DNA from 3 places in the Psychrobacillus sp. genome. Region 2 is predicted to be linked to each of the others. Evidence: riboswitches for the same ligand, from Rfam matches in the RefSeq annotation. Region 2 holds a riboswitch; each other region holds the start of a gene.

The links. Region 2 has a riboswitch for lysine ahead of AC06OU_RS16850 (transporter substrate-binding domain-containing protein). Riboswitches for the same ligand answer to the same signal wherever they lie in the genome.
Region 1: linked by a shared signal. The riboswitch ahead of AC06OU_RS09420 (Na+/H+ antiporter NhaC family protein) and the one ahead of AC06OU_RS16850 (transporter substrate-binding domain-containing protein) in region 2 are both predicted to bind lysine.
Region 3: linked by a shared signal. The riboswitch ahead of AC06OU_RS04985 (aspartate kinase) and the one ahead of AC06OU_RS16850 (transporter substrate-binding domain-containing protein) in region 2 are both predicted to bind lysine.

The regions. Positions count from the first base shown of each region.
Region 1 covers NZ_JBAEAP010000318.1:109-10,618, reverse strand. The annotation lists gene lipA (lipoyl synthase) at 1-21, opposite strand, end outside; gene AC06OU_RS09420 (Na+/H+ antiporter NhaC family protein) at 91-1,662, opposite strand; lysine riboswitch at 1,751-1,935, opposite strand; gene yunB (sporulation protein YunB) at 1,986-2,756, opposite strand; gene AC06OU_RS09410 (bifunctional metallophosphatase/5'-nucleotidase) at 2,799-4,178, opposite strand; gene AC06OU_RS09405 (sulfite exporter TauE/SafE family protein) at 4,211-5,029, opposite strand; gene AC06OU_RS09400 (DUF72 domain-containing protein) at 5,030-5,881, opposite strand; gene AC06OU_RS09395 (manganese catalase family protein) at 6,270-7,127, shown strand; gene sufB (Fe-S cluster assembly protein SufB) at 7,269-8,666, opposite strand; gene sufU (Fe-S cluster assembly sulfur transfer protein SufU) at 8,688-9,122, opposite strand; gene AC06OU_RS09380 (cysteine desulfurase) at 9,112-10,344, opposite strand; partial or broken gene AC06OU_RS09375 (SufD family Fe-S cluster assembly protein) at 10,344-10,510, opposite strand, start outside.
Region 2 covers NZ_JBAEAP010000593.1:31,558-48,688, forward strand. The annotation lists gene AC06OU_RS16790 (MFS transporter) at 1-600, opposite strand, end outside; gene tatC (twin-arginine translocase subunit TatC) at 996-1,769, shown strand; gene tatA (twin-arginine translocase TatA/TatE family subunit) at 1,852-2,055, shown strand; gene AC06OU_RS16805 (EAL domain-containing protein) at 2,101-3,093, opposite strand; gene AC06OU_RS16810 (hypothetical protein) at 3,193-3,498, shown strand; gene AC06OU_RS16815 (TraB/GumN family protein) at 3,485-4,651, opposite strand; gene AC06OU_RS16820 (heme oxygenase) at 4,913-5,248, shown strand; gene AC06OU_RS16825 (GNAT family N-acetyltransferase) at 5,299-6,006, opposite strand; gene AC06OU_RS16830 (sensor domain-containing diguanylate cyclase) at 6,020-6,994, opposite strand; gene AC06OU_RS16835 (alpha/beta fold hydrolase) at 7,013-7,813, opposite strand; gene AC06OU_RS16840 (amino acid ABC transporter ATP-binding protein) at 7,982-8,716, opposite strand; gene AC06OU_RS16845 (amino acid ABC transporter permease) at 8,734-9,495, opposite strand; gene AC06OU_RS16850 (transporter substrate-binding domain-containing protein) at 9,601-10,437, opposite strand; lysine riboswitch at 10,565-10,747, opposite strand; gene AC06OU_RS16855 (M23 family metallopeptidase) at 10,883-11,860, opposite strand; gene safA (SafA/ExsA family spore coat assembly protein) at 12,155-12,763, opposite strand; gene pgeF (peptidoglycan editing factor PgeF) at 13,066-13,827, shown strand; gene splB (spore photoproduct lyase) at 13,942-14,970, opposite strand; gene AC06OU_RS16875 (transcriptional regulator SplA domain-containing protein) at 14,983-15,204, opposite strand; gene AC06OU_RS16880 (glycoside hydrolase family 18 protein) at 15,553-16,962, shown strand; partial or broken gene mqo (malate dehydrogenase (quinone)) at 17,056-17,131, opposite strand, start outside.
Region 3 covers NZ_JBAEAP010000168.1:14-4,665, forward strand. The annotation lists partial or broken gene AC06OU_RS04975 (succinate dehydrogenase cytochrome b558 subunit) at 1-528, opposite strand, end outside; gene AC06OU_RS04980 (YslB family protein) at 813-1,226, shown strand; gene AC06OU_RS04985 (aspartate kinase) at 1,682-2,899, opposite strand; lysine riboswitch at 3,002-3,177, opposite strand; partial or broken gene uvrC (excinuclease ABC subunit UvrC) at 3,221-4,652, opposite strand, start outside.

The DNA of each region.
Region 1 (10,510 bases), on a different contig from region 2:
TGTCACGATTCCATCCCCCATTTCAAATAATCTGACTTCACTGTTGTCAATGTACCATATTATTTGAATTCAAACAACCTTCTAAAAAAGCTAAATAGAATGCTTGTTCCCACTTTTATTACTAAGGGTCCAAAACCCAAATAATAGAATGAGGATTCCTACTACTGTTATTAATCCTATCATGACAGAGCCTGTCAATCCTAATACTAAGTATCCGATTGCAGCTATTATTGCACTAATAATTGCGTACGGCAGCTGTGTCATCACATGATCAATAACATTAACTCCAGCTCCTGTAGCTGACATAATAGTAGTGTCCGAAATTGGTGAACAGTGATCTCCAAAAACTGCTCCTGCCAATACTGCTGCTAATACTGGTAGCAATAGCTGCGGATCGATTGCCATGATAATACTTGCACCAATTGGAAGCAAGATTCCAAACGACCCCCACGAAGAACCTGTAGCGAAAGCCATGAAGGCCGTCAGCACAAACATTAGAACTGGAATAATACCTACGGGAACATTGTTTTCTGTAACAATCGTTGCAAGAAATGCACCTGTTTCTAATGCTGTAATTAGATAAGACAATGCCCATGCGAATACAAGAATCATAATGGCAGGAAGCATAGATTGAACACCTGTACGTAAAGCCTTCCATACGTAGCTCATATTAGCATCTGGGTTAACCTTGAATTGGCGCGCGTACAACAGGAAGGATAAAATACTTGCTATCAATCCACCTATAAATAACGATAAAGGAACATCTGTGTTTTCAAAGATGACAAATATATCTAAAATTCCACCGGACAACTGATAGCCTGTCCAGAACATCAACCCTAACGTCACCACTACTAAAGAGATGATTGGAAGCAATAAATCGATAACCTTCCCATACTGATTGTCAGGAAAATCTCCATCCATATCTCCCGGATTTGTTTTATTTGGATCAAATAATACTCCTGTTTCCTTCGCACGTTTTTCATGCTTCTTCATTTCAAACAAATCAAAATCTGTCCATGCGGCAAAGAACACCATCGCTAAAGTAGCTATAACATAGAAATTCATTGGTGCCATTGTGATAAAAGCTTCTAGCGGAGTGTATTCTGTTACAGCATGTGTTGTGAAAATAACACCTAGCTGGCTGATCAAAAATGCTCCCCAGCTAGAAACTGGTGAGATTACACATATCGGTGCAGACGTAGAATCGATGAAATAGGCTAGCTTTGCACGTGAAACCTTATGCGAGTCCGTAATTGGTCTTGCAATTTGTCCTACTGCTAATGCATTAAAATAATCGTCCACAAAAATAATGATTCCTAAAAAGGCTGTTAATAGTTTAGAGCCTCTTTTTGTTTTAATACGTTTGATCGCCCAATTAGCGAAAGCCGTGCTTCCTCCTGACAGGCTGACAAAAGCGGTTACTACACCTAACAAGAGAATGAACAATAAAATATAAATATTATATACATTTAATCCCCCATCCCAAAAAGAGACTTTAAAGGAATCCCATAACATTAACAAAGATCCAACAGGGCTAAATTCCTCTACTAGTAAGGCTGCAGAAAGAATACCTGCTCCTAAGGATAACAAAACTCTTTTAGTCACTAAAACCATGATGATAGCCAGTAGCGGTGGCACTAACGAAAAAATTGTATTCTCCAAAACTGTTCCTCCTTAAATATAAAAAAGCCAACCTATAGTATTTTATAGGTTGGCTTATACATGAAATTTTAGTTATAACACTTTATTTCACTTGTGTAGCTCCCCATTTACATGTCCCCATATAAATGACAGTGTTATTCTTGTTCAAAATAACCCCAACTAAGCATCCATTGACTAGACATACTCAGTTTCGGCAAAACTTCCTTTCTATTACGATCAACGGAGTCACCCTCCCGTAACATACTATTAAGCAATGCGGCCTCTACCTATTTATTATTCATTTTTATCTATTCTAACAGTAATTTAAGAAAAATGAAGTTTTTTTAATCTTCCGGTAACGGTATAGGTACCTCCACCGATGGAGCAGCCGACCCATCCCCACCTGTATAAATGTGTGGAACCTGCCCTTGTACTAGACCCATAGCTACCGGTATATTCTGTTCCACAACACTCATTTTACTAGCAAGCGGGACGATGATTTGTACATTCACCTTAATGTGGATACTAATTTCTACATACGCATTATTAATACCGAACTCGGTAATAGTGGGCACCACATTTGACTGAACGTTTCCGATCACATGGAATCGAATAGGTATTTTCGGACCAAGGTTTCCGATTAAGGGAATATTCGTTGCTTGCCCCATCGGAACAAAGAATACAACCCCGCCTTGATCCTCCATTGTTTGCTTATCATACTCAATATCATCCAAGTAAGGAAGACTAGAAAGATTTCCCTGCTCCGCTTGCTCTAGATGAGATTGAACCAAACTATTTGTATCAGATAGCACTCGGTTAATAATTTCTGTATTGAATTTAGTTGTGACCATATTTTTACTATCTGAAGGGACCTCTTCAATAATATCGTTTACATCTAGAACATTTGCTGTACGCGAGTTGATCGCCTTACTTATTACCATAGAGGCAATCTTATTAGTTTGCACTTCAGCATATTGTAGATAGGTTGGGGTCAGTTGCGCATTTATGTAATAAAATACGTAAGCCACTGACAATAAAAAGCATGTTAAAAAGATGGCTAATTTGCGTTGAGTGCTAAAAAATATGAAACGCTTCTTCTTTTTGCGATAAAACAACGAAAAAACCTCCTCATTACTTTTATGTAACGAGGAGGTCTATTATGCCCTACATTTATTCTCTTCCTGTATTCCATACCATTTTACAACATCTCGTATAGTTTCCGGCATAATATATTGCTTTTTCGCGGTCTTAAAAGAAGGAAAGAAAAATCCAAATGTGAACATGTCTAGCGTCGCCAGCCTATACGTATCGTTTAACATTAACGGCTCCCCTTTAATGAGTGGTTTCCCATCTACATCTTCTTCAATCCGTTCATACAAAATGGCGCCCAAATATTTTCCTCGGAACCCGAGACCTTTTACTTCTAAGGTAGGCCATTTTTCATTTTTGGCAAGCTCAATCACTTCAAGTAGCTCTGCTCCGCTTAGTGTAACAATACATGGATTGATGGGATGTGGCAGACATTGATGTAAATTCCATGCAGTTACTGGCCCTTTAGGCAAATCCGTCAGGAAAATCCCTGCTGGGAACATGGCACAATCCGCATTTGTATAGGAAAGCAATGCCTTGCCGAAGAAGTTCGCTAAACTTGAATGGTTGAACCATTCTTTCTCTAAGGTTGAATTACTATGAAAAACAGCATAAGATAGCTGTTCTTTTCCAATTTTCTCCCACTCTTTCCTTGTGTGCCCTGCATTTTTAGGGACAGGCAGCTCAGCTGTAGGAAATACAACTGCTTTTTTAGAAACAACACGTTGCAAGGAATGATCGTACTCTAAATTCACATAGCCCACATACATCCCAAATTTCCCTGTAGCGGCCTGCAATGTATTCCCAATCATTTTCCCGTCCTCGAACAAATGATGCGTGTGAGCGCCTAAAATTAGGTCCAGAGAGGGTATCAACTCACATAGTTCTTCATCCTTGGACTTTCCTAAATGAGACATACAAATAAGGATATCGACATGAGGAGAAATCTGCTCAGCAACGGCCTGCAGTCTAGAAAGAGGATCCTGCAATCTCCACCCAAGCTTTTCATAATAAACACTATAATCCGCAGTAGCAGCTATAATCCCAATTCGAATTCCAGAGGGCGTCTGATGAATTTTATAAGGCTTCACCCACCTAGGGATATTCCCTTCTAAATCCGTAAAATTAGAAACTATAACCTCGAAATCGGCCTGTTCATATAACGAATCCAATTCTTCGTGACTCAATGTGATCCCTTCATTGTTTCCAATCGTGGCGTAATCATATCCGGCATCATTTAAGAGCTTCACGTTTCCCTTCCCAAGCGTTCCCTCCGTGTATATATTCGAACGATCCACGTGATCGCCGATATCTAAAGTAAGAGAGGCTTCGCTTGCGTGCTCTTTACGTCTTTCAGAGAGAAAGTGATGAATAGACGGCCAATTTTCTAAATGACTATGCAAATCATTTGTATGATAAATATGAATGGTCTCTCTCAGCTTTCTCACCTCTTTTTTATGCGGGCTATCGCTCGCCTTTATTAAAACAGCCCATCTATAATAGATCTTATTCCTAGCAATAGCAGTACTATTCGAAGTGCTGTAACAAGCGTTTCTGAATTTAGCTTTTTATTCAGCTTAGCACCAATCTTTGCTCCAATATATGCAGCAGGAATGACAGGTATCGTATATAGCCATGGTACGTTTCCTAAAGATATATGCGTTGCAGAATTGACAATGGACGATAAAAATACCATAAACATAGAAGTTCCCACGGCCACATGAGGAGGAAACAGAAACAATAGAATCATGGCAGGCACAATCATCGAACCTCCACCGATTCCAAATAATCCAGAGGCAAAACCTATAAAAAAGGTTAAAGCTAGTGCAAACCAGACTGGATATCCATATACATATGTATTTTCCCCATCCTCAAAGGTACGCTTCTTGCCATGCTTGACAAACCATTGCACCGGCTTCAAATATTTACGAACTAGTAAAAGAACGGATAAAATGACAAGCAATATACCAAAGTATAGGTTAAACGAAGGGAGATCTAATCCTTTGTTTACCCAAGCACCTAAAATGGTTCCCGGAATACTTCCTATAAAAAATATAAATCCACTTTTAAAATCCACCGTCTTAGACTTCATATATGAAAGTGTAGAAGACAGACCAATAAAAATCATCATAACAACAGATAAACCTACGACACTTTGCGGCGTAATATTCGGGATTAAGTCGAGCGTGGTACCAAGGAAAAGTACAGCAGGCACTAAAATTACCCCACCGCCTAACCCTACTAAGGCACCGATCGTCCCTGAAAAAAGACCGCTAAGCACTAATAAAAACCACTCCATTTAAAAATCTCCTTCAAAAAGATTTAATTGCTTAGGCGCAAGTCCATCAAACTCTATGTTAAGCATTTGCTGAAAGGCTTTAGCATTTTTAGCAGCATGACCACCAGAGTTATTATTGAATACAACAAGCACTTCGGAAGCCTGCTTAGCTAAAACCTCACAAACTGACTGAATATAAGCAAGCTCCTGCTCATTATAATCATATAAATAGCGGACTTCTCTCCACTTTTCGTTATTTCCTGGATTCTTCCACCCATAAAAGTTTCTCCCATGTAGACGGACCAACACTTTATCAGAAGTAGCAACCGGCACTACAGGTATGCTGCCTTCTCCATTCTGTGGCTCATCGCAGACACTATGATGAAAATTATTATCCTTTAAAAATTGAAGAGTCGAATCTTTATACTCCGGAAGATACCAGGATTGATGGCGAAACTCAATGACCACCTCAAAATCCTTTAGCTCCTCTCGAATTCTTCTCATATATTGCACATTATCCTTCTCACACTCAAACCAAGGTGGAAACTGAACAAGCACCATCGCAAGCTTCCCCGCATCCTTAAGCGGCCCAAGCATCTGACGATGACTTTCAAACATTTCCTCTGGGGACTTAAACGGATTCTCCCCTCTCAAATGCCCTGTCATCCCTTGATAGGCTTTCACGATAAACTGAAAATTATCAGGAGTCTCACGAATCCACTTTTCTATATTTCGCTGCGGTTGAATCGCATAAAACGACGCATCCAACTCGACAATCGGAAAATGCGCACTATAATCCTGCAGCTTCTCCCTAGACGAAGAAACATAAAGATCTGGATGATCCCCCCAACCAGTTAACCCAATTTTAATCATCAAACCACCTCTTCATTATTACTAATTATCATATCATTTCCCTCATCAAACAGACAAAAAAATGAGTTGATGGAAAGTGTTATTGCTCCGCAAAACTAAGTGTTGCGGGAAATCTGCAAGGTGTTGCGCATATTATTCGAACTGTTGCGGGAAAATAAAGTGTTGCAGATAATCTGTAAAGTGTTGCGCTAGATGTTAAAGTTCCTTAGCTAAAGGCTTTTTTTATTTCCTCCCACAAAACAATTATATTGTCTTACTACTTAGTTTATATAAACCCAGATATCTTTCAATGAAAATCTTTTTTTAATGAATAAACCTCTTTTATTAGTACAAAATAAAACATGCACGAAAGTATAATCTAATATGAATCCAGAAAAGAGGAGCTAGCATGTATTACTATAAAGAGGAACTAATAAACCCCATTATGCCTGACCGTCCAGATCCGGAAGCAGCGAGAGTACTACAAGAAATACTAGGTGGCCATTATGGTGAGATGAGAACTATGATGCAATTCTTTTTTCAAAGCTCAAATTTCCGAGGGAAAGACACTCAATTTAGAGATTTACTCCGCGGAATTTTCCTAGAGGAAATCGCACATGTAGAGCTAGTACAAAACACGATCAATCAACTTCTAAATAATTCCGGTGAATCCGCTGTTCCAGGTAACGCTGGAGTAGACAACGCACCGTTAAATGATGCTACGAGACATGCGAATCCACATCATTTCATCATTGGTGCACAGGCATCTATTCCTTTTGATGCAGCTGGGAACCCTTGGAACGGATCTTGGGTATACTCACATGGGAACCTGATTGCCGATTTGCTAAATAACCTTGTCCTAGAGTCGACAGGTGTGCTACAAAAAACACGTATTTATGAAATGAGCTCTAACAAAACGTTCAGAGAGACACTAGCATTCCTTATTGTGAGAGATAATGCTCATCAAAACGCATTTGCTAAAGCTTTAGAAACGTTAGGCGTGGATTGGGGCAAGCTATTCCCTGTACCGAACTACGATATAAATAAATACCCAGAATGCAGAAAATATGTAGAGATGGGATACCATAATGCACAATTCAACTTTAGGCTAGACCCTACTCGCATAGGCGAAATATTCCAAGGTCAGTCCCCGAGCCGGAACGATGGCACACTTTCCGTAGTTGATCCTCCAAAAGGATTTCCAGTACCTTTAATGCCTGATATGCCAAATGAACATAGTCCTGGCATTCAAGATATGAATAACTAAATTAACTTTTCCCTAGTCACTAATGTGATTAGGGAATTTTTACGTATTATTTCTATAAAAAAAAGAAGACGAACTATAAAGTTCGCCTTCTCTAAGATAATCAAGTCGCACACAATTGGAACGACTTGATAATTGAATTTATTAACCGATAGAACCTTCCATTTCAAACTTGATCAGACGGTTCATTTCTACTGCATATTCCATTGGAAGTTCTTTTGTGAATGGCTCGATGAAGCCCATTACGATCATTTCAGTTGCTTCTTCTTCACTAAGTCCACGACTCATCAAGTAGAATAATTGTTCCTCTGACACTTTTGAAACTTTCGCTTCATGCTCTAGAGAAATATTATCGTTCAAGATTTCGTTGTATGGAATTGTATCAGAAGTAGACTGATTATCCATGATTAAAGTATCACATTCAATGTTAGCACGTGCTCCTGTTGCTTTACGTCCAAAGTGAACGATTCCACGGTATGTTACTTTACCACCTTGTTTAGAAATAGATTTCGAAACAATAGTAGAAGAAGTATTTGGAGCTAAATGCATCATTTTAGCACCAGCATCTTGGTGTTGTCCTTTACCAGCGATAGCGATAGAAAGTGTCATTCCACGTGCGCCTTCACCTTTAAGGATAACTGCTGGATATTTCATTGTAAGCTTAGAACCAATGTTACCATCAATCCATTCCATAGTTGCGTTAGCATCACAAACAGCACGTTTTGTAACTAAGTTATATACGTTGTTTGCCCAGTTTTGGATAGTAGTGTAACGGCAATAAGCATCTTTTTTGATGATAATTTCAACTACTGCACTGTGAAGTGAGTTAGTTGTGTAAACAGGAGCCGTACATCCTTCAACGTAATGTACAGAAGCACCTTCATCAACAATGATTAGTGTACGTTCGAATTGACCCATATTTTCTGAGTTAATACGGAAGTATGCTTGAAGTGGAGTATCCACTTTTATGCCTGGTGGTACATAGATAAATGATCCACCTGACCATACTGCTGAGTTAAGGGCAGAAAATTTGTTGTCAGAAGAAGGGATTACTGTACCAAAGTGTTTTCTGAAAAGATCTTCGTTTTCACGAAGTGCAGAGTCAGTATCTTTAAATACGATTCCCAAGTCTTCAAGCTCTTGCTTCATGTTATGGTAAACAACCTCAGATTCATACTGTGCAGAAACACCCGCAAGGTATTTTTGTTCTGCTTCAGGAATACCTAATTTATCAAAAGTTGCTTTGATTTCTTCTGGTACTTCATCCCAAGATTTTTCAGTTTGTTCAGATGGTTTTACATAATATGTGATTTCATCAAAATTTAGTGGCTCTAGATCTCCGCCCCATTGTGGCATTGGCTTAGAGTAAAAAATTTCTAATGCTTTTAAGCGATAGTCTAACATCCATTGTGGTTCATTTTTCATACGGGAAATTTCTTCAACGATATCTTTCGTTAAACCACGTTTTGAACGGAAAATGGATACGTCTTTATCGTGGAAGCCATATTTGTAATCACCAATTTCAGGCATTTTTTTTGCCATCGTATTTCCTCCGTTCTGATTTTATTTCTTTTCTTCTGAAACGCCTTTTTCCATTGCTTTCCATGCAAGAGTTGCACATTTGATACGTGCTGGAAATTTAGATACGCCGTTTAAAGCCTCGATATCTCCGAGGTCAATAGAATCGTCATATTCCTTTCCAAGCATCATATCAGAAAAGATTTGAGAAAGCTTAAGCGCTTCATCTATATTTTTACCTTTGATCGCTTGCGTCATCATTGATGCAGAAGACATGGAAATGGAACATCCTTCACCATCGAATTTTGCATTTTGTACAACGCCATCCTCTACTTGAATAGTCAAGTGGATACGATCTCCGCAGGTTGGGTTATTCATGTCTATTGTCAATGCGCCATCCTCAATACTACCTTTATTGCGAGGATTTTTGTAATGATCCATAATAACTTGTCGATATAATTGATCTAAATTAGAAGACATCTCCAAAATACTCCTTAGCAGTGCGTAGGCCGGCAACGAGAAGATCTACATCCTCTTCAGAATTATAAATGTAGAAGCTTGCTCTAGCAGTTGCAGTAGCTTTTAACCACTTCATAAGTGGCTGCGCACAGTGATGTCCTGCACGAATAGCAATACCATTCATATCTAGGACTGTTGCGACATCGTGAGGATGTACTTCATCTAAATTAAATGTAACAATTCCAGCTCGTTTCAACGGATCCTGAGGTCCATAGATCGTTAAGCCTTCGATTGTTGACATTTTTTCCATAGCATAGGCAGCTAGCTCATGCTCATGTTTTTCGATTTCAGATAAACCGATTTCTTCCAGAAAATCTATAGCAGCAGCTAAACCAATTGCTCCGGCAATGATTGGCGTTCCACCTTCAAACTTCCAAGGTAGCTCCTTCCATGTAGACTCTTGTAAGCCTACAAAGTCAATCATTTCTCCACCAAATTCAATTGGCTCCATTGCATCAAGTAAAGCCTCTTTCCCGTAAAGAACGCCGATACCCGTAGGTCCACACATTTTGTGTCCAGAAAAAGCAAGGAAATCACAATCTAACGCTTGTACATCAAGCTTCAAGTGAGGAGCAGCTTGTGCCCCGTCCACTACCATTACAGCTCCATGTGCATGTGCGATTTGAGTAATCTCTTTAATAGGATTCATCGTGCCTAATACATTAGATACGTACACGACCGATACTATTTTCGTTTTTTCTGTAATTGTTTCACGGACTTTTTCCAAAGATAGTGTACCATCTTCTTCTAAGTCAATATATTTAAGCGTTGCTCCCGTTTCCTTCGCTAGTTGCTGCCAAGGAATAATGTTCGAGTGATGCTCCATATACGTGATTACAATTTCGTCGCCTTCTTTTACGTTCGCAAGCCCATAGCTTTTTGCCACTGTATTGATGGCAGTAGTTGTACCACGAGTGAAAATTACTTCCTTCGTTGATTTAGCATTGATAAAGTTACGAACCTTTTCACGGGCACCTTCATAACTTTCCGTTGCTCGGTTACCAAGTGTATGCACACCACGGTGAACGTTGGAGTTATCAAATTCGTAGTACTTTCTAATAGCCTCAATGACTTGAATCGGCTTTTGAGAAGTAGCTCCGCTATCTAAATATACAAGTGGATGACCATTAACTTCTTGATTAAGAATTGGAAAATAGCTTCGAATCTCTTTTATATTGAGCATTAGCGAACTTTCCTTTCAATTACCTCCGTCAGCTGTTTCTTCACGCCTTCGATTGGTAGTTCATTTACTACTGGTGCAAGGAATCCATGAATTACTAGACGCTCTGCATTTTGTTTAGAAATACCACGACTCATCAAGTAGTACAGCTGAAGTGGGTCAACTCGAC
Region 2 (17,131 bases):
ATCTATTTGAACAGGTTCTTCTTCATGCTTCATAACAAAGTACACTTCTAATATTCCAAATAATAAGGCTACCAAAAACAAAATTTGATATGCACTTACACTTGCAGAAGCCTCTCTCATTACGATACCGATCATTAACGTGGCTACAAGACCAACTAAAGTCAACAATCGATTTCGATCACTAAAAAATTGACCTCTTCGCTCTTCTGCAATCATCCCACTGATAAACGTTTGCCAACCTATATTGGCAACGGTATTGGGTACACTGATAAGGGCAATAATAATTAAAAAAGACCAGGCCTGCATAGATGGCGAAGGCAAATAAATCACTAATACAATAAATAAGAAACATAATCTTGCAAGTAAAATTGACCCTGCGACTAGCTTCTTTTGAGTATAAGCTTTGTTCAAAAGGATAGCTGCAGGCACTGTCATTAGCAATGCGATTAGAGGAGGAAGTGAACTGATTAATCCAACCTGGTAGTTAGTTGCCCCTAATATAGTGATCGCAAAGATCGGGAAAAAATTATTAGAAAAATTTAAAGCAATAGTAGAAGCCATGCCATGATATATACTGACTTTCTCGTTATACGTTCTCAAAATTCATTCCGTCCATTTCATGTGAGATAGATAGAATTATATACCTCATTTCCAGGAAAACAAGAGTATTATTTACAAATATTCCCCTTATAAGTCTAACGAAAAAAATGCAATTTTAAACCAACTGTTAATAAAGCAATGTGTTAGACAATATTTCTTCATAGAAAGTACACAAAAGGGCAGCTTTAAATATTTCATTTTATTCGTTAAACCCTTAGAATATAAGGAGTTATCAGTTTTATCCTGATATGACAATTATAAAGTTTTCTAGTTTACAAATTGACTGGAAAGAGTATAATGGGTAGTTGGTACAGGACATTCATGTAACAATATGCTAACTTTAGCACTAATATAAACTGCTTCCCTTTTGTTTAAAGAAGATGGGGTGAACAAAAATGGCAATTACACAAGAGCCGGAGCTTACACTAGTTGAACATTTAGCTGAGCTTAGAAAACGCCTAATAATTATAGCAGCTACCTTTATCCTATCTCTTGCAGCAGGATTTTGGTTTGCTCCTAAAACATTAAACTTTCTTAAGCAACAGCCCACAGCAGCACATGTAGAATGGAACATATTCGGTTACACGGATGGTTTATTGATCTATGTAAAATGTGCTTTAGTCTTGGCTATTCTTGTAACCTTACCAATTGCTATGCATCAATTATGGTTATTCGTAAGACCTGGGCTATTGGACAAGGAAGCTAGAGGGACTATTTACTTTATACCAGTTTCTTTTTTCTTATTTTTAGCTGGTATTAGCTTTAGCTACTTTATTTTATTTCCTTTGATGTTAGATTTCATGTCTAATATTAATGAATCTATAGGTGCCACAGAAACCTATGGAATGCAGCAATACTTTACATTTATGTTTAATTTAATTATTCCTGTTGGAATAGTGTTTGAACTGCCTGTAATTATTTTATTCCTTACGAAGCTGGGAATTATCACGCCAGATCGACTGCGTAAGATGAGAAAAGTTTCATACTTCGTATTAGTAGTTGTAGGGGTTTCCATTACACCTCCAGACTTTATCTCAGATTTCATCATTATCATACCTTTATTGTTATTATTTGAAATAAGCATTTTAGTATCATCTTGGTCTTATAAGCGTCGGTTAGCCAAAGAGGCTCTTTTAGAAAAAGAACTCGAGGACAGCCAAAGTGAATAAGCATGATATAATAACGATACACTTGACTAATACTTAAGCCATTTGAATAGATAGACAATTATATTCATTAGGAGGAAACACCATGCCAAACATCGGCGTACCAGGTTTAATCATTATTCTAATCATTGCTTTAATCGTCTTCGGACCTTCTAAATTACCTCAACTAGGTAGAGCAGTTGGACAAACATTAAAAGAATTTAAAAAGTCTACAAAAGACATCGTTGACGATGTAGCTGAAGAATTCAAGTTAGAAGACAATGATACAAACGCTAAAAAGAAAGCATAATAAAAAAAACCGAGCATATATTTTGCTCGGTTTTTTTGTTCTTGATCACTTATATTCCAAGGGATGCGGGAGAGGTTTTCCAAAGTAGTATCCTTGAAATAATTGATAGCCTGCGTCTTTCAGCCATTCAAAATCCTCTTTTTGCTCTACCCCTTCTGCTAATGGGATGGAATGGATTTCTAATGCTTTTTGTAAAAATTGCAATGCAACTCTTTGTTTCTCTTTATCAGAGGTCACCCCTTGAACATATTTCATGTCCAGCTTCATATAATGGGGCTTAATATCCTCTAGCATTTGCAGAGTGCTATGTCCTTCTCCTACATCGTCTAAGGCATATTGGTAGCCCCTTGCTTTATAAAAGGCCAGAATCTTTTTTAAGTGGTTAACATCTTCTATTTTTTCGGTTTCTACAACTTCAAAAACCAAGTTTCTAGGATTAACACCTAGACGATCGGCTACCTCGTTGGTAGATTTAAGACAATGCTCAGGCGAATAGATAGAGGTCGGTATAAAATTTATGAACGCTTTTTTATTGTCTAGCTTTGCAGCATATTTTACAGCTGTCATTCTACAAATCCGGTCTAACGCATACAGTCTTCCTCTCTCTTTAGCAGCGCTAAAAACCTGGCCAGGATATAAGATTTCCCCATCCTCATTTAAAAATCTAGAAAGAATTTCATAGGCATATATCTTGTTATTTTTATCTACAATTGGCTGATAATAGCAAATTACTTGTTCGTTCCTAATTACACTGTCCACCCACTCTACCTTAAATAATTCCTCTATCTTATAGAAAGGTTGCCAATCCTTATTAGGAATCTTATAGGACATCTTCGTAATATCTAAATGATCTATACTATAGTCAACAAAGTCCTTCGCATCATTCTCGCGAAGAGTAAAATAACGATTATTCTCTTCTAACTTTAATGTCCTACTTTGAATAAACTCTATTATATCCGGGAACACCTGATTATTCAGGTCACCGTCCATTTTGAACTCAACTATCAAATCTCTTACTGCACAACCGCTACATTCCAATATAATCCCTCCTACCTATACCCATAATTATGTATTTTTTCCTATTATAATGATTATATTAAATCTTTTGTTACATGCATAATCAGAAGTCTTTGATTTATGAAAATAAAAAAACATGGGAGGATAGGTGTAGCAACAAGAAGTAATTTCAAAATTTACAAACACATTCAACGGCTGTTGGATAAGGAAACACAAGAAAAGCGCAAGCGCCTATGTCTGCCCCGACAGGCAAAAGGAGAAAAGCGAGGAGGCAGTTCCTCAGCCACCGGAGCTTTTATCCATTTGACCCCGAGGGGCAAGGCGGTGGAGCTAGACATCAATTTATCCACAGGTTCCGAGTTTTATAATTTCCTAAACAACAAAAAAGAGAAGCGCATCACACGCTCCTCCTTTACAGGTTTTTAAAGAATACTCTGATGACATCAGCACCACCGATAATTGTACCGAGAGAACCAAACAGGTTAGTTAACACTAAAACTAGCAAGACTCTGGTCACCTTATTTTTCCAGAACCCTTTTATCGTAAATACATCTTCTGACAGCCTTTCAAAATCCCCTATTGTTGGTCGTTTCATATAAGCCTGCACTAATCCTGAAAACCAACCAGAGGCTAATATAGGGTGCAGTGCGGTTATTGGTGCCACGATAAATGCTGTAACTATAGCTAAAGGATGACCTAATGCTACAATTGCTCCTATTGCCGCCATGGATCCCGTCCAAATAATCCAGCTCCATGCCTGGTCCCATCCTGCCGTAGGATTAGCTATAAAAGTATAAGCAACCAAAGCGATTAAAAGGATAGGCAAGGACCATCCAATGATTTTAGGTAAAATAGATTTCGGAGGGACAGCTGATAGTCCTTCTAAATCTTGATGCTTGTAGATTTCTTTTGTAATCCCTGGAACATGAGCTGCCCCTAAAACTGCTACAACTTTTTTCCCTGGAGCTTCCTTAATCTTTTGAGCTAAAAACTGGTCTCTTTCATCGATTAATGGTGTTTTCAACCTTGGAAATGACTCTGTGAATTCTGCAAGCACTGCATTTAGAGTGTCTTGTGACTTCATATTCTCTAGCTCTTCTTCTGAAATGGTATCTTTACTAAAAATGCTATAAAATACTGACGTTAAGAGCTGAGACTTACCAAGCCAACCAAGATTATGCCAGATACGTGAAAATGTTATTTGGATATTACGATCCGCTAGTACAAGTTCTGCCCCATTTTCTTTTGCACTCTCTATCCCTTGTATCATTTCCTGACCGGGTTTAATATCAAACTGCTTCGCCATACGGTTTTGAAAGGAAGAAATAGCTAAGTTCATCAATAGCAATGTCGCTTTCTTCTCTTTTATGATTTTAAAAATATCTGTCTCTTTCCATTTGTTATTATCTGTAATAGATTGATATCTCTGTTCGTCCAACTCTATACACACGGAATCCGGTTTTTCTTTTTCGATCACTTCTTTTACCTGCTCAGCACTTAACCTTGAAACGTGAGCAGTACCAATCAAAATAATTTCCTTGCCATCGACCTCTAAACGAGTTATATTTGCTTCCGACATAAACTACTTCCTTCGTGTAAATGTATTTCTTTACATATCGACTGAGCATGTAAAGACTTGTACCTATAATAATGAAGTACTTGGGCATAAAATTCAATTTGTTTATACAAAAAAATAGGAGATTTAATCATAACCTAATCTGTTTATTTTTAGTTTTTTCCTTCGATTATGTGATTCTTCTTAGTACATGAAACGTTTAAATTTGAGGCTAAAATGTTATACTTACATTGATTCAAATAAGTTAAAAGAGGAGAATGGCTAATGATTATCGTTACGAATCGTATTAAAACAAAACCAGGATTTGCAGAAAGAATGGCTCCAAACTTTACAAAACCAAGTCCACTACAAGAAATGGAAGGCTTCGTAAAAGTTGAGGTTACTATTACACAGGGTACCACTGAATATGATGAAATGAATGTCAATATGTATTGGGAAAACGAAGAAAGTTTCCAAGCATGGAAAAATAGCGACCTCTTCAAGGCAGCACATAAACGACCAGAACCAGGTTCTGAAGAAGCATCGAAAGAATCTCCACTATTAGGTAGTGAGTTAATCATTTCTAAAGTTGCTTCTACTGTTGGAGCAATTTCCAACTAAATAAATTATTAAAAGGAGCAAGTGATGTTAATTCGCTTGCTCCTTTGCTTTTATTTATCGATACGATAGATTCCTTTTTTATCCCTTAATAAGCATCCATTGGCTTTAAAAATCCGAATCATGTATTCATTGTTCTCATCTGTACTACCTACGTAATATGTAGCATGCATATTCTTTAAAAGCTCTAATGAATATAAGTGAAGTACCTTACCGAAACCTTTACCTCTATGCTCTGGAGTTACTCCAAAGTAAAACAACCTACCTTCCTCAGTTGTTCCGTCTTCTATATGAGGAATGCTGATACCCAAAGGTTCTTTTGCTTTATAGAAGATATGACAATGGTTACGCCAGTTAGGACCTAACTCATTTAAGAAGGCTTCCATGATTTGATCAATAGAGAACAAATTATTTTTGTTCGCCGATCCGCTTCGACATTCATCATATAGTTTGGCGAATTCCTCATCTGTCATTAAGCTATCCGAAAGAGATTGCACAAAAATAGAGCTATCTAAAATAAAGCGTTCCTCTAGTGTTCTTGTATATTCCACCACGGAAGAAACCTTATGAAAACCTTCATTTAATAATTGTTCCTCATACTCCGCATCCATCAGAAGCGACAGATAATTTACCTGATTGCTTTCCCAAGCTGCTAAAAGGGTTTTTAGTTCTGCCCAATATACTTCTTTAGATTGATTCATTTTTATTTGATCGGCAAGCCAGTATTCCTGGTCTTTTTTTATGACGTTAAAAGCAACCATTTGTGCGCCCCCCTTATAAATCGTCTATATGCGTAATTCTGTTTCTACCATTTCTCTTGGAATAATATAACGCTTGGTCAGCCTTCTCTACCACGCTTGCATGCGTGTCTTCGGATGTATATGTTGCTATCCCCATACTTATCGTCACTTCACCTATGACCCAATCTGCTGCTTCTATTTCCTGCCTTAAACGTTCTCCCTGGTTTTTAGCCTGTTGTGCATTCGTAAACGGTAGAAGAACGATAAACTCCTCTCCTCCGTATCTAAGTAATGTATCCACTGGACGTACTGTTAAGTCTGCTATTTTTGCTAGTTGCTCTAGCACTTGATCTCCCATTGTATGACCCCAAGTATCGTTCACTTGCTTAAAATGATCGATATCAATTAAGCATAAGGAAAAAGCCTGTCCTTTTTGCTCGTATTGAATGATCATCTCTTCTAGCTTGATATGAAAATAACGACGGTTTTTTAAACCAGTCAATTTATCAGTTATAGCTAATTTCTCTAGCTTGCTATTGAGTTCAAGTAGCTTTTCTTGCTTTTCCTCTATTTCCTCATGAAGCTCTTCTAATTTAGAAAGAGCCAGTTCTTTTTCTCGAAATGCTTCCTCTAATTGCTTTTTTGCTAACCTAATTTCCTGTTCATATCCTATTCTTTTTCCCATTGAAACTAATACACAGTCAATTACATCTGCACCCTCTCGAGTAGCTTTTTTCCCGTTTAACAACACAGGAATGCTCTGCCCATCCTTATGCTGTAGACTAAGAAATAACTCTTCCATATGCCCATATAATCGTATATAAGGATAAAAATAAGTATGGAATATAAACTGATTCGTTTTAGACATGATTGTTTCTATATGTTTTTGAGAAAGATCGTCAAAGGAAAACCCTATCATTTGAAGAAAGGTTTTATTCATATCAATTAGCATACCTTCTTGACTAATAGTGACATAGCCACAAGGTGCCAAATCCAAACGTTCCTCCATAAAATGTCATTCCCTTCCCTACACCTGGTATAGATACCCTTTAATGAGCTCCGCTGTTTCACACGGGTGACTTAGGTGAGGATAATGCCCCTTTACATCCATTATCTTAAATTCACTATTCTCTATATGATGGTGTAAATATTCTCCTACCTGAATAGGAACAATACTGTCTTCTGAGCATTGAATGATTAGCACCGGAATAGATGATTTCTCTAAATCTTTACGATGGTCAGAAAAGAAGGTCACCTCTGCAAATTGCTTTGTTATCTTCGGATTTGTTGAACTAAAACTTTTTTCTACTTCCTTTGCTACCGCGGGGTGTTTTTCAGTGGCAGCCACTATTGGAGCCATATAGCTTGCCCACCCTATAAAATTCATCTCCATCATATCTAGCATCTCGTGGATGTCTCTTTCATCGAATCCACCGTAATACTCATGATCATTAAGATATCTCGGAGATGGTCCAATCATAACCAACTTCTGAAAAACATCCGGCTTTTGAATCGCTGCTAACATACCAATCATGGAGCTTACCGAATGACCTACAAATATAACGTCTCTCAATTCCAATGCCTCTACTATGTCTAAGACGTCTCGGACATAGCCTTTAAGCGAGGCGTATTTCTCTGCATTATAAACACTTAAATCCGATTCACCGGAACCAACATAATCAAATAATACAATTTTATAGTCATCCAAAAATGAAGGAATAATATGCCTCCACATCGTTTGGTCACATCCAAAGCCATGCGCAAACATGATTACTTTTTCCTTATTTCCAATTACTTTTACATTATTACGTTTTAATACTTCACTCATAGGAACACCTCTAGTTTATTTCGTACCTTATATAAAAGGCTTCCTTTTCTTTTGAAAGGGAAGCCTTACATAGATTTGATAATTTATCCAATGTATATATTACCAATATACTATTTTATTGAATTTTATTCTAGATAAAAAGATGAAATGCTACTAACATCCTAGAGTCTACTTTCGCGTTCTTTTTAGGAATTCTCTCGTCCGTTCCTGTAAAGGATGATTAAAAATTTGATCCGGGGGACCTTCCTCTGCAATGACCCCCTTGTCCATGAAGACTATACGATCAGAGACTTCCTTGGCAAATTCCATTTCATGCGTAACGATCAACATAGTAAGACCAGTATGCGCAAGCTCTTTCATAACTTTTAATACCTCGCCGACCATTTCTGGATCAAGTGCCGATGTAGGCTCATCAAACAACATTACATCAGGCTCCATAGACAAAGCTCGTGCAATAGCTACTCTTTGCTTTTGTCCACCAGATAATTGCTTTGGCTTAGCATTGACGTAGCCATCCATGCCCACCACCTTTAAATATCTCATCGCAATTTTTTCGGCATCTTCCTTTGAACGCTTTAATACCTTTACCTGTCCGACTGAACAGTTGCTTAATACATTATGATTATTAAACAAATTAAACTGCTGAAATACCATGCCAAGCTTTGTCCTATAGGAATTGATATCATGCTTATTGTCTAAAATATTTTTTCCTTTATAAATAATTTGTCCTCCACTAGGCTTTTCCAATAAATTAACACATCGCAGAAGTGTTGATTTACCCGATCCTGAAGAGCCTATGATACATACAACCTCGCCTTTTTTTACAGAGAAATTTATATCTTTTAAAACTTCATGTGCTCCAAAGGATTTACTTAAATGTTGAATATCAATTACGTGTTCCATATTTGCTCCTCCTTTGTTTACTTTTTTTCATAAGGACCTTTTGGCAGTACAGCCATTTGCATAGGCTGACCAATGACTGTGTAGTTTTCGGGTCCATCTAGTTTCTTTTCAAAATGTCGTAAGATTAATGTAACAGCAAACGTCATGATGAAGTATAAAATACAAGCTACAAAGAATGACTCAAAATATCTGAAGTTGTTTCCAGCTACAGACTTCGTTTGGAAATATAATTCCGTTACCCCTATCACATTTAAAACAGAGGTATCTTTAATATTAATGATGAATTGGTTGCCGGTTGCTGGAAGTATGTTACGGATAACCTGGGGTAACACAACATATAGCATAGTTTGAATGTGATTCATCCCTATCGCTTGTGATGCCTCAAATTGTCCCTTATCAATTGAAATGACTCCCCCACGAACAATTTCAGCCATATATGCTCCCGTATTAATAGATACAATAAAAATTGCTGCTAGTAAACGATCCATATCTAACCCAAAGGCCAGTGATGATCCATAAAAGATGACCATGGCTTGGACGATCATTGGTGTCCCTCGGAAGAATTCTATATAGATGGATAGGATAAGATTAACCAGCTTTAAAAAATATCTACTTACCCTCTTTTCAGGTAGTGGGATGGTCCTAATAACGCCTGCTAATAATCCAATGATTGCTCCTACAATAGTTCCTATAATAGAAATCAACAGGGTTACTCCTGCTCCACGCAAAAACATTGGCCAGTTATTGGTAATAATGGAGATAATCCATTCTAAACTCATTGTCTTCCTCCTTACACATTCTGTTGCCTCGAACATCCACTAACCAATGAAGTAAGTACTTTAAAAAAACGAAACGGCTGCTTTTATTAGCAGCCGTTAGTATACTTATTCTGCAGCTGGTTGATTGGAAATAGCATTATCCATAATTTCTTGACGCTCTTCTTCTGAAATTCCTGCTAATATTTCATTTATTTTATCTGTTAAATCGCTACCTTTTTTCAATCCTACTGCAACAGCTGTTTCTTCTTCATCTGCAACAAATCCTTCTTCGAATTCAACCATGCTGAAGTTATCATTTGCAGAGGAAGCACTAATTCCTTCTGGACGTTCAGATACATAACCGTCGATCATGCCGGATTCCAGTGCTACACGCATTGCTGGAAAGTTATCTGATGCAGGCTGTTTTTTTACACCTTTAATTTGGTCTATCACTCCGTAGTGGGAAGTATTTAATTGGCCTGTAACTTTTGCTCCATTAAAGTCTTGAATGGAAGTGGCATCCTCAAATTTTCCGCCCTTTTTTACAACCATAACAAAGTTGGAAGTATAATAGTTTTCAGAGAAATCGATTGTTTTTTTACGCTCTGCTGTTGGTGACATTCCAGCAATAATTGCATCAATCTTACCCGAAGTTAAAGCTGGAACTAGACCGTCCCATTCGGTTTTAACGATTACCAGTTCTTTACCTAAGCCTTCTGCAATTTTTTTAGCAATTTCTACATCGTATCCACCAGCATACTCTGCGTTACCGTCCAATTTCACTCCACCGTTTTTGTCATCCATTTGAGTCCAGTTAAAGGGTGCATATCCTGCCTCTAGTCCTACTGTAAATGTATCTTGGGCAGATGCTGATCCAACGCTTCCTTCCTCTTTCGTTCCACAAGCAGCAAGCAATAAAAAAATGGATAGTAAAAATGTGAATGTAAATAGTCTCTTTTTCATCTCTAGTAATCTCCTTTTTTAAAGTTATTATATGTATGCAACCATACAAAAAGGACAACCGTACAAAAAAAGACTTGAGGTAGACTCAGGTCATAATGTATGGTTGCCCTAAATCCTCTACTTTTCCCCATGAGATAGCACACCATTATAAACCGGGACGTTTATAACGGACAGTCCTGCAATTCTTCACTGCAGACCCAGCATGTAATAATGAGTTTATTACAAGCTTCGGCGACATTTCCTTCTCCTTAGTATCTAAGCTTCTCAAGCTCCTCTAAGGACTGTTAAATATCGCGCCTCTACCTCACTTATAAAAGCGAGGTTATATTCAATTAGTTGTTCATAGTCTACAATAGAGATTTTCATCTGTCAACAAACATTCTATTGATTAATCAAAATATTACTATTTTTTAAACTTCATCATTCTAAATAGAAACGAACAGTCTTATTTAAAAAATGAACCTATAATACGGGGAATAAATAAGAAAAAATCTGCTAAAGTAAATGTATTTTCCACTTTGTCAAAGACATCCATTTTCGACTTTTCGTTCGGTTTGTAGGTCGTTACTGTATCGCCTTGAATTGGCTCAATCCCATCATAGAAGCTTATACGTATAGAGTGGCAGTTCACATAATCAGACGAATCCATCACCTGAAAATGTATATGAGGCTCAGAGGAGTTTCCAGAATTTCCACAAAGGCCAATTGTTTGTCCCTGCTTCACCGCGTCTCCTTCTTTTACTACTATAGAATATTGTTTGAAATGCGCAAGCAAGCTATATTCTCTATTTTCATGCTCCAAAATGACATAGTTTCCGGCTGGTTCTTTTTCATTCATTTCTCCGGGAATATTATCTACAATATCATTCATAACCTTTACTACCTTACCGTCTGCTGGCGCAACTACCTCTTTATCAAAAGCATAGTAACTTTCATTAAGTAATCTATTACCCTTATACGTCTGACCATTCTTCATCTTCACTAAATCATATGCATAGCGCTGAGATTCATAAACGTAATGATAGTTAAGAAATTCATTCGTCCCACCCCAGAAAACAAACCATTCTTCTTTAATAGGCATCATATATTTATTTTTGGTGTAACGTTGATCGCTTTTGGGGAAGGTTACATAAGGTTTTAATACTATGCCCTGGATGTAGTTAGCCGTATCAAAGGTTACACTAACTATTCTCTCCTTATTGTTATCTAACCATAAATACTGAGTTGAATAACCAATCTCGGTCTTTTTAATCATTTGGTAGCTTTCAACCTCCTGATTAAAGGAAATGGCTAAATCAATAAATTGGTCCAGTGATACTAGCTCTTTAAATTCTTTGACGCATTGGTTATAAATTTCTTCATGCTTTCCATATAGGAATACTTCTCCAAAATTTTCGGGCGATATAAATTTCTCGACATTCATAGATCTGTTTACCTCCAATTTATAACATTGTAAGTATTTATCATCTAATACGGAAAAAGATAACTAAGGTTTCACTTAATATCAAAAAGAAAAGAAAACGAGAGTGTAGACCGTTTCCTTTTGCAGACTTTATTTATTTCTTTTTTGTATTGTTGATATCGAAGGAAAAGTTTCACATGGAACATAAACAGAAATGAAAATAGCCTACATCTACACTTTGAAGGGCAGACATAGGCCGTAAACTAAAAGAGTGGAAATGACAACACTTACGTCGTCATTCCCACCCTAAATCAATTATTTTTGTATAAACATTTGAGTCCAATAGTTTCCGTCTTTCACATAACCTACCCCAATATGAGTATAGTTTTTGTTTAAGATATTAGCTCTATGTCCTTCACTATTCATCCAAGCGTTAACTACTGCTTTTGCAGTCGTTTGACCTTGTGCAATATTTTCTCCTGCTGATTTATAGCTAATTCCAAAATTCTTCATCATTGTAAATGGAGTTCCATAAACAGGACTTGTATGGCTAAAATATTTTTGATCGTGCATATCTTGTGATTTATATTGTGCCACTCTTCCTAGCTCCCAGTCATAGCTTAATGGAGACAGGCCAGCATTTGCTCTTTCAACATTTACAAGTTTAATTACATCTTGTTCAATGTTATAAGAATCTTTTGTAGGAACATTTATTTTTTGTCCTGGATAAATAAGATTTGGATTTTCTAACTGAGGATTTTTCTCAATTAATTCTGAAACTCCAGTTTGTGTTTTTACTGCTATTTTCCATAGAGAATCTCCTGATACAACGGTATAGGTATTAGCTGCAAATGCAGTTAGTGGTAATAATAATAAAGAAATTGCGACTGCTACTGCAGCAACTTTTAATTTGTTTTTAAACAAGGTAATCTTCCTTTCTTTTTTTACTCTATTAATATAGTAAAATAGAAAAGCCCTATAAATCACCCCTTAATAATTGGATGTAATTTTACAGTTAGATTACAAAGAAGAACGAATAGAAGAGAAAGCTTGATAGTATGGGAAAAATAACTGGTTCAAAGGTAACACTTTTGAAATATTCAAGGAGGAAAATTCCTCTATAGACAAATTCTTTTTATAATTTTTCAGTTTTTTTAAAGGTTAGGTTAAGTCTACTGTCCTATACAACAATGAGTGTTTAAGATATATTAAAAACAGGTGATTATATGAATATTAAAAATTATTTAAACAACGAACGTTTTCTCTCTGGAACAACTAGGAAAGATCCTACTGCTTGGGAAGAGAACAATATGGCCTTACACATTTGCGAAAACCCAGGACACATATTGGAAAACAGAAAAAAATTAGCAGCCCAGCTCAATTGCAGTTTAGAAGATTTTGTTTGTGCCAATCAAACCCATAGTGCAAATTTCTATAAAGTGACAACGAATGATAAAGGGCATGGAGCAACGCTTTTGGAAACCGCTATTAAAGACACAGACGCTCTTTACACATTTGAACCAAACCTATTATTATGCAGTTTTACAGCAGATTGCGTGCCAGTCATTTTTTATAATGAAACTAATGGACTTATTGGAGTCATTCACTCTGGTTGGCAAGGAACCATCAAGGAAATTACAAGTCAGCTATTTGAGCATCTGAAAACACACGAACAATGTAACCCTGCTGATTTTCACGTACAAATAGGCACTGCACTAAGCCAAGAAAAGTTTGAAGTGGATGAGGATGTCTACACAAAATTTAAGAACCTAGGGTATGCAGATGACTTTATGTATTACAGAGAAGAAACAGGCAAATATCATATTGATAACCAATTGACCGTTCAAAAGCAGTGTGAACTGGCTGGTATACCGCTTGAACAGATTTCGATAGATCGCACATGTACTTTTTTAAGTCCAGATGGCTTCTCTTACCGAGAGGATAGAAATACTGGGAGACATTTAAGTTTTATAATGAGGAAGAAGTAACTTTCTAAAATAGGTTGTAATCTCTTTAATCAATTAATAGATGTCTCATTACTAAAAATGTTACTCAAGCTTCATTTAAACAGCCTGATTCTCTTGAGAACCAGGCTGTTTTTTTTAAGTAAAGTATTCAAATTTTGCATTCGGAAAGAACTTTTCCATATAACTATATAGATGCTCTTTGATGTCTTCCTCTTCTTCTTTTTGATAAATGTATTTTCCTATACCATACTTCCCCCATTTTATTCTTCGGGATTCTTCATCCAGTTCAAGCTTAGTCATTGGGTAGTTTTTTTCGATTACCTTTTTAGCAGGCTTTGTAAAACGATGCTGGATGAATTCAAAGGTAATATCATCTCTTGCATCCTTTGGAAGCTCTGCATCTAATCGTTCAAACATATGATAATATCCTTCTTTCCAGCCTTCATGAAGATATATAGGAGCGACAATAAATCCAAGTGGATATCCTGCTCTTGCAACCTTCCCTGCAGCCTCAATCCTCTTGTCTAATGGAGAAGTACCAGGCTCAAAATTTTTAATCACATAATCTGCATTTACACTAAAGCGAAATCTGGTCTTTCCATTATGCTTCGCATCCAATAAATGATCAACAAAATGAAATTTCGTCACGAATCGCAGTCTACCGAATTCCGATTTACCAAAATGCTCAATCGCTCTTTTTAAGGTATGAGTTAAATGGTCTATTCCCACGATGTCAGAGGTACAGGATGCTTCGAATCTTGTGATTTCCGGTGCACGTTCTTCCATATACTTATCAGCTGCTCCGAGAATTTCCTCTACATTCACATATGTACGGATATAAGGTTTGGTTCCCATGGTTGTTTGTAAATAGCAATAATGGCAATGCCCCATACAACCAGTAGCAAAAGGAATTGCATATTCCGCAGAAGGCTTAGAGGAATCAAATTTTAGGGTTTTTCTAATTCCTACAACCAACGTAGACTTAGCAATACGGTATTTTTGAAAGTCATTATCGCCAGGAAGGTTACGTATTTGGTTATGAGAGGTCGTATAATGAATTTCTTTCCCCATCTTCTCAAACTTTTCTTTAAGTTCTCTACCTAGTGGATAATCAAGTGCCTTTGGCTCAAAATACACAAGCTGAGGTGTAAATGGTTTTCTCATGTTCAACCTCCATTATTGAAAATAGTGACGATACGCTTGCTCTGCTTCAAAAGCACTTGTATATATAGCCAAATCAGCTGTTAAAGGATAATACGTTTCATAAACAAAAACAGCCAGTCCATTTGGATTATCTGGATCATTAACTACTGCAGCTGATTGAATGTTAGCTACACTTTGGATATGGGGGTTCCGATAAAAAATATAAACAATATCTCCTGCTGTATAATCTTCCATTTTGCTTCTCTCACACTCCTAGCTTTTTCACTAGCTTGGCTTTCCTAAAAGAATTTATGTAATAAATACAATTGAAAAAACCATATCCGCTAAATCGAATATGGTTTAGTTATTGAAATCAAAATCATAATTTCTTTAAAAGACCCTATAACATATTAAGTACAAAGAAATTTGTGATTCGCTACATATATTGCGGTAATCAAGAAATATTTTAATCCTTATTTCATTCAGACAGGCCATCCCTTAGAAAAAATAAATAGGAGAATTTTAAAAAAGTATAAGTTCTACATTTATATTCGGTTAACTAAACATATGCTTTAGTAAACCTAAGAAAAAAGGAGCTGCCCATTGATTATATATGTCGTTAATAATGGAGATACGCTTTGGGAAATTGCTAATCGGTACCAAATAGATATAAATGCGATTTTACAAGCGAACCAATTACCTGATCCAAATACTCTATTGGTTGGTCAATCGCTTATTATTCCTATTTATGGAGTCTATCATACAGTTCAAACTGGCGAAACTCTTTGGTCAATCGCACAACAGTATGGTATAACGGAACAAACTATTCTTCTTTCTAACAGACTAGCAAATCCAAATCTTTTATATCCTGGTGAGCGAATTTTTATTCCTCCTATCATTCATGTTGTGCAACCTGGTGAAACACTACGACAAATTGCTAGCCTTTATGGAACAACTATTCAAGCACTTATTAATCAAAATAAAATACAAACGCCTGGCCTCTTATATCCAGGAACACAACTAATCATTCCTAGAGTCAAGCCATTAGTCGAAGTGAACGCCTATACCTATCAGAAAGAAGAGGATGCCGTCCAGACGGTAAACAGTCTTCAATCTCTACTCACCTATATTAGTCCCTTTGCTTACAAGCTTACAGAAAGTGGAGATTTAGAGCCCTTACAGGACGAACTGTTAATAGAAGCAGCTGTTACCGACAATATTGTACCAATGATGGTGATCACCAATTTTTCATCTACTGAGGCTGGAACTAATCTCATGCATGTCATTTTCTCTAATCCAGATATATTAAAGAAATTGATGACAAACGTTCTTCAGATTATGGAGGATAAGGGTTATAGAGGATTGAATATTGACTTGGAAAACGTATTACCAGAAGACAGAGATGCTTATACCTCCTTTCTCCAGCTAACAGTCGATACACTTCATCCTAAAGGGTACTTTGTTTCTACTGCAGTTGCTCCTAAAGTTAGCGAGACTCAATCCGGCTTGCTATATGAAGCACATGATTATGAAGCACATGGAAGAATTGCAGACTTTGTGATCCTAATGACGTATGAATGGGGTTGGCGCGGTGCATCTCCTCAAGCGATTTCCCCCGTCAATCAAATGAAAAAGGTAGTAGAATATGCTTTAACTGTTATTCCTGCAGACAAACTATTTTTAGGCTTTCAAATATATGCAAGAGACTGGAGAATTCCTCATGAAGCTGGGCAAATTGCAGAGACCTTTAGCCCGCAGGATGCAATTACATTGGCTACCCAATACGGAGCAAGAATACAGTTTGATACAGTGGCTCAATCACCTTTTTTTAATTACACAGATGAGCAGGGACAAAAACATGAGGTTTGGTTTGAGGATGCTCGAAGTGCTCAGGCTAAATTTAATTTAGTCAAACAATATCGTTTGCGAGGTATTAGTTATTGGGTGTTAGGTTATTCCTTCCCTCAAAACTGGGTATTGTTAGATGACAACTTTGAAGTAAAGAAAAGCTGATCTCTCATTTGAATGTTGAGTAATCTATAAATAAAGAAAAGAACCTACCATCTATTGAAGATGGTAGGTTCTTGATGATTTATAAAATATCGCTTATACAATATCGTCTATAACTTCACTAACGTCTTCCAAAGGTTCCATGTTCTCTGCTACCTTTTGGTCTATTTTT
Region 3 (4,652 bases), on a different contig from region 2:
AGATTTTGGTGATTGAGTAATTCCCCAGCTTACAAGGAATGACCAGATACCGTTAGCTAAATGGAAGGTTGCAGAAATTACACCTACAATATAAAAAGCTAACATCCATGGGTTTGATAAAATTTCATTCATCATGTTAAAGTTAACTTCCTTAGCTCCAATTGCAGCTTGGAAACGTGTTTCAAATACATGCCATGCGATAAACACAACAAGGAATATTCCAGTAAAACGTTGTAAAATAAACAACCAGTTTCTTAGAGTACCGTATCTGTTAGGATTGTACTTAACAGTAAATGCAATATAGATACCATAGAATGCATGGAACAACAAAGGAATATAAATTACAAACACTTCCAGCATTAGTCTAAAAGGTAGACTCTCCATGAAATGTGATGCCGTGTTAAAGGCTTCTTCACCTCTTGTAGCAAAATGGTTTACTACTAAATGTTGCGCCAGAAATAATCCAACTGGAATAATACCAAGTAAAGAATGTAATCGACGCATGAAAAATTCGCGATCTTTCGACAAAACAGTAACCCCCCTCAAATTTCCAATTAGCGATGATTAAACTATAGTAATAGAATAATTAATCATCACATGTTCACACCTTCTTGTTACGAATTTATGACATATCCATTGTACTCTCAACATTTTAGAGCGTCAAGGTATGTTTCCTGAATTTGTTCATCTTTCTGACACTCACCTATATAATGATTAGTTTATTTTTTCACAAAGTATTCTCTCCCAGTGAAAATATTTTATGCTAGAATAGATTATAGTTTTTATTTATCTTTGGAAAGAAGGGTTGCTGTTTGAATGAAAGAGAACATTCACATGTAACTTCCTTTGGATATGAAATAATAAGAGATCACGTGCTCACTTCTATTCTCGGAAAACATGAAAAAGAAATATTGTACTGGGCAGGTAAGGACCTTGCTCGAAAGTTTCCACTCTATTCAATGGAAGAAGCCATCTCTTTCTTCCAAGAGGCTGGCTGGGGAAGGCTTGAGTTAGATAAAACATCAAAAGATTCGGCCTATTACACGCTAGAAACATACAATCTTCCTCAAAGTGGAATTAATAGATGTCACCGATTAGAGGCTGGCTTTCTCGCAGAGCAGAAGCAAAAAATAGATGGCTATGAAACCGAATGCTATGATGAGTTTGTTAAAAAAACTGGGTTGGTCACTTTCCATATTAAATGGGACTTAAAAAGTAAACGCTAAAGATACATAAAGAGGAGGATGGAGCAATTTCCATCTTCCTCTCTTTTTTTAATTAAGCTTTGTTAAAGTTATTGGTTGATTTTGACTAACAATTCTTTTTAATAGTGACTGTAAACATAAACAAAGGAACTTTCAAATGGCTATTTAGAACATAAATAGATTTTGAAATTGGGGTTGGTGACAGTTTTAAGCTTTGTTTATGCGAGTAAATTTTTTTAATGCTTTATCGATGCTAAAGCTGTTCCATTTATTGATTGGAGCTCCAGACGGCGACTCCTACGGGATGAGTGAGACAGATAAGACATCACAACCACGCGCGTAAGCGATGGGTGATGGCTTATCGCTCACCCCGAGGAAAGCGACCGGCTAGGGCGGAAATTAATTCTACTCTCTGATTTAAGATTTCTTTGTATCATAAATCAACCCTACCCTTTAACATAGCCTTTAATAATTACTTAATTTATAGCCAAATCAAATTCATCATGGAGTGCATTCGCTGCTTGAATCATATTGCCTTGAGGCACTACAACTGAAACCTTTATTTCTGAGGTACTAACCATTTTAACTGGTATATTTTCCTTGCTTAATCGGTCGAACATTTGTGCAGCGACACCAGGATTAGATACCATTCCTGAACCTACAATAGATACCTTAGCTAAACCCACCTCAAAATCTGCAAAGGTAAAACCTAGATTCTGTTTCGTTTTCTCTAAAACGTGAATTGCTTCCGAAAGAGATTCTTTTTTTATAGAAAAGGACACGGTTGGCTTCATTCCTTCGACTATCGACTGGACAATAATATCTACATCAATATGGTTATTGGCAAGGGTAGTGAATATGGAAGCGAGTGAACCATTAAAAGGCACTGTATATTCAATCGTTAAACGTACTATATCTGATTCAAAAGCTACCCCTCGTACTACTAAATTATTCTCCACATCTACTTCCTCCTTTAAAATGGTTCCTTCCGTTTCTTCATAGCTTGAACGTACTCGTAATGGAATCTTATAGTTTTTTGCGAATTCCACTGCTCTAGGATGCAGTACTCCAGCTCCTAGATGAGCTAACTCCAACATCTCATCATATTCTAGCTGTTCTAGTTTTCTTGCATGAGATACGTAGCGTGGATCTGACGTATAAACGCCATCTACATCCGTATAAATATCACAAATGTCTGCTCCGATAGCTGCAGCTATGGCGACGGCTGTAGTGTCTGATCCTCCTCTTCCTAAAGTAGTAATCTCCCCTAATTCCGACATACCTTGAAAGCCGGCCACAATTACTACGCGATTAGCCATTAAATGCTCATTTATCTTCTGGCCATCCAATTGTTTTATTTTTGAATTTCTATGTACTTCATCTGTTACTATACCAGCTTGCCAACCCGTCAAAGATAACGTCTCTACTCCAAGTGCATTTAACTGAATGGCAAGTAAGGACATAGTTACTTGTTCTCCTGTAGCAAGCAACATATCCATTTCTCTTTTTGTTGGAATGTTAGTGATTTTACTTGCCATTTCCGCTAAGTCATCTGTTGTTTTTCCCATGGCAGAAACAACTACGACAATGTCATGTCCTTTCTCCTTTTCTAGTTGTACCCTTTTTGCAACGTTACCAATTAACTCAATTGAACCTACAGAAGTTCCGCCAAATTTCATCACAATTTTACTCATTAACCTATCTCCCCTTTATCTCCTTAGGCGGCCAATAAAAAAAGCTTCCCACATATTTGCGGAAAGCTAACTCTTCTCATACACGGCCAAAAATGATTGCCCATGTGAGATAGCCCTCCAGAATATATATTCTGACAGTCCTGCATCTCTTAAATACAGAACCAACATAGGAAAGGAAAAGCTTTTCTATGTTTCGGCGAACAACCCTTTCCTAATCGGTCGTAGGATCTTTCATCCTCACGATTAGTACTCTTGCAATTCGCACCTCTATCTTCACTGTTTGAATAGTGAATATTAAATTGTTTTAAAGATAACATAAGATTATTCAGAAGACAATAAATTTTTCTGAAAATGAGCTATTAGATTATCAGCTAATTTACTTGGGAGTCCAGATTCTATTAGTTCTTCTCGTGATGCAGCTTGCATTCGTTTAAGGGAGCCAAAATGCTTAAGAAGCATTTTCTTACGTTTTGGACCTATTCCTTCAATTCCATCTAACGATGAGGCAATTGTATGCTTCCCTCTCTGTTGTCGATGGAAAGTAATTGCAAATCGATGGACCTCATCTTGAATTCTTTGAAGAAGATAGAATGCTTCACTCGTTCTTTTCATCGGGATAATCGCTAATGGGTCACCATATAACAAGGAGGATGTTTGATGTTTGGCATCTTTCGCTAGTCCTGCAATTGGAATATCTAAGCCAAGTTCATCCTCGATAATTTCTCTTGCTGCTTCTATTTGTCCTTTACCTCCATCAATAATGATTAAATCAGGTAGAGGCAATCTCTCTTTTAATACACGAGTGTAACGTCTACGAACGACCTCACGCATAGCACCATAATCATCATGCTTTGCTGCAGTTTTCGTCTTATACTTCCGATAGTCTTTTTTATATGCTCTGCCATCAACGAATACAACCATGGCAGAAACCGCATCGGTACCGTGAATATGAGAATTATCAAAAGCCTCAATTCTGCTTGGCATGGCTATTCCCATAAGACTACCTAGTTCTTCTACTGCCCCTACAGTTCGTTCCTCTTGTCGTTCAATCAAATGGAACTTTTCTTTCAAAGCTATCGCAGCATTTTTTTGAGCTAAATCCACTAGGTTCTTTTTTGCACCCTTTTGAGGAATAATAACCTTCATTTCCAACAACTCAGAGGCTAACTCTAAATCAGTCGTATTAGGCACAAATATTTCCTTTGGTTTAATATGCTCTGGTTTAGAGTAGAACTGACCTAAAAAGGTAAGAAATTCTTCCTCCGGGTCACGGTAAATTGGAAAAAGAGAAACATCTCTTTCTATCAATTTTCCTTGACGCACAAAAAACACTTGGACACACATCCATCCCTTATCTACTGTGTATCCGAAAATATCACGATTTGTGAAATCATTCATCGTCATCTTTTGTTTTTCCATCACTTGATCGATATGTGCTATTTGATCGCGGTACTCTTTTGCACGTTCAAACTCCAACTGTTCTGCTGCTACATTCATTTTTTCAGTTAGCTCTTTCTTGACCGCTGCATGGCCACCGTTTAAAAAACTAGAGATTTCATGAATAATTTCGGTGTACGTTGCCTCTTCAATTTCTTTCACACAAGGGGCAAGGCATTGTCCGATATGGTAATACAAGCAAACTTGGCTAGGTAGCTTTTGGCACTTTCTTAATGGATATAATCTATCCAGTAATTTTTTTGTTTCATGAGCGGAATGAGAATTTGGATATGGTCCAAAATATTTACCCTTATCC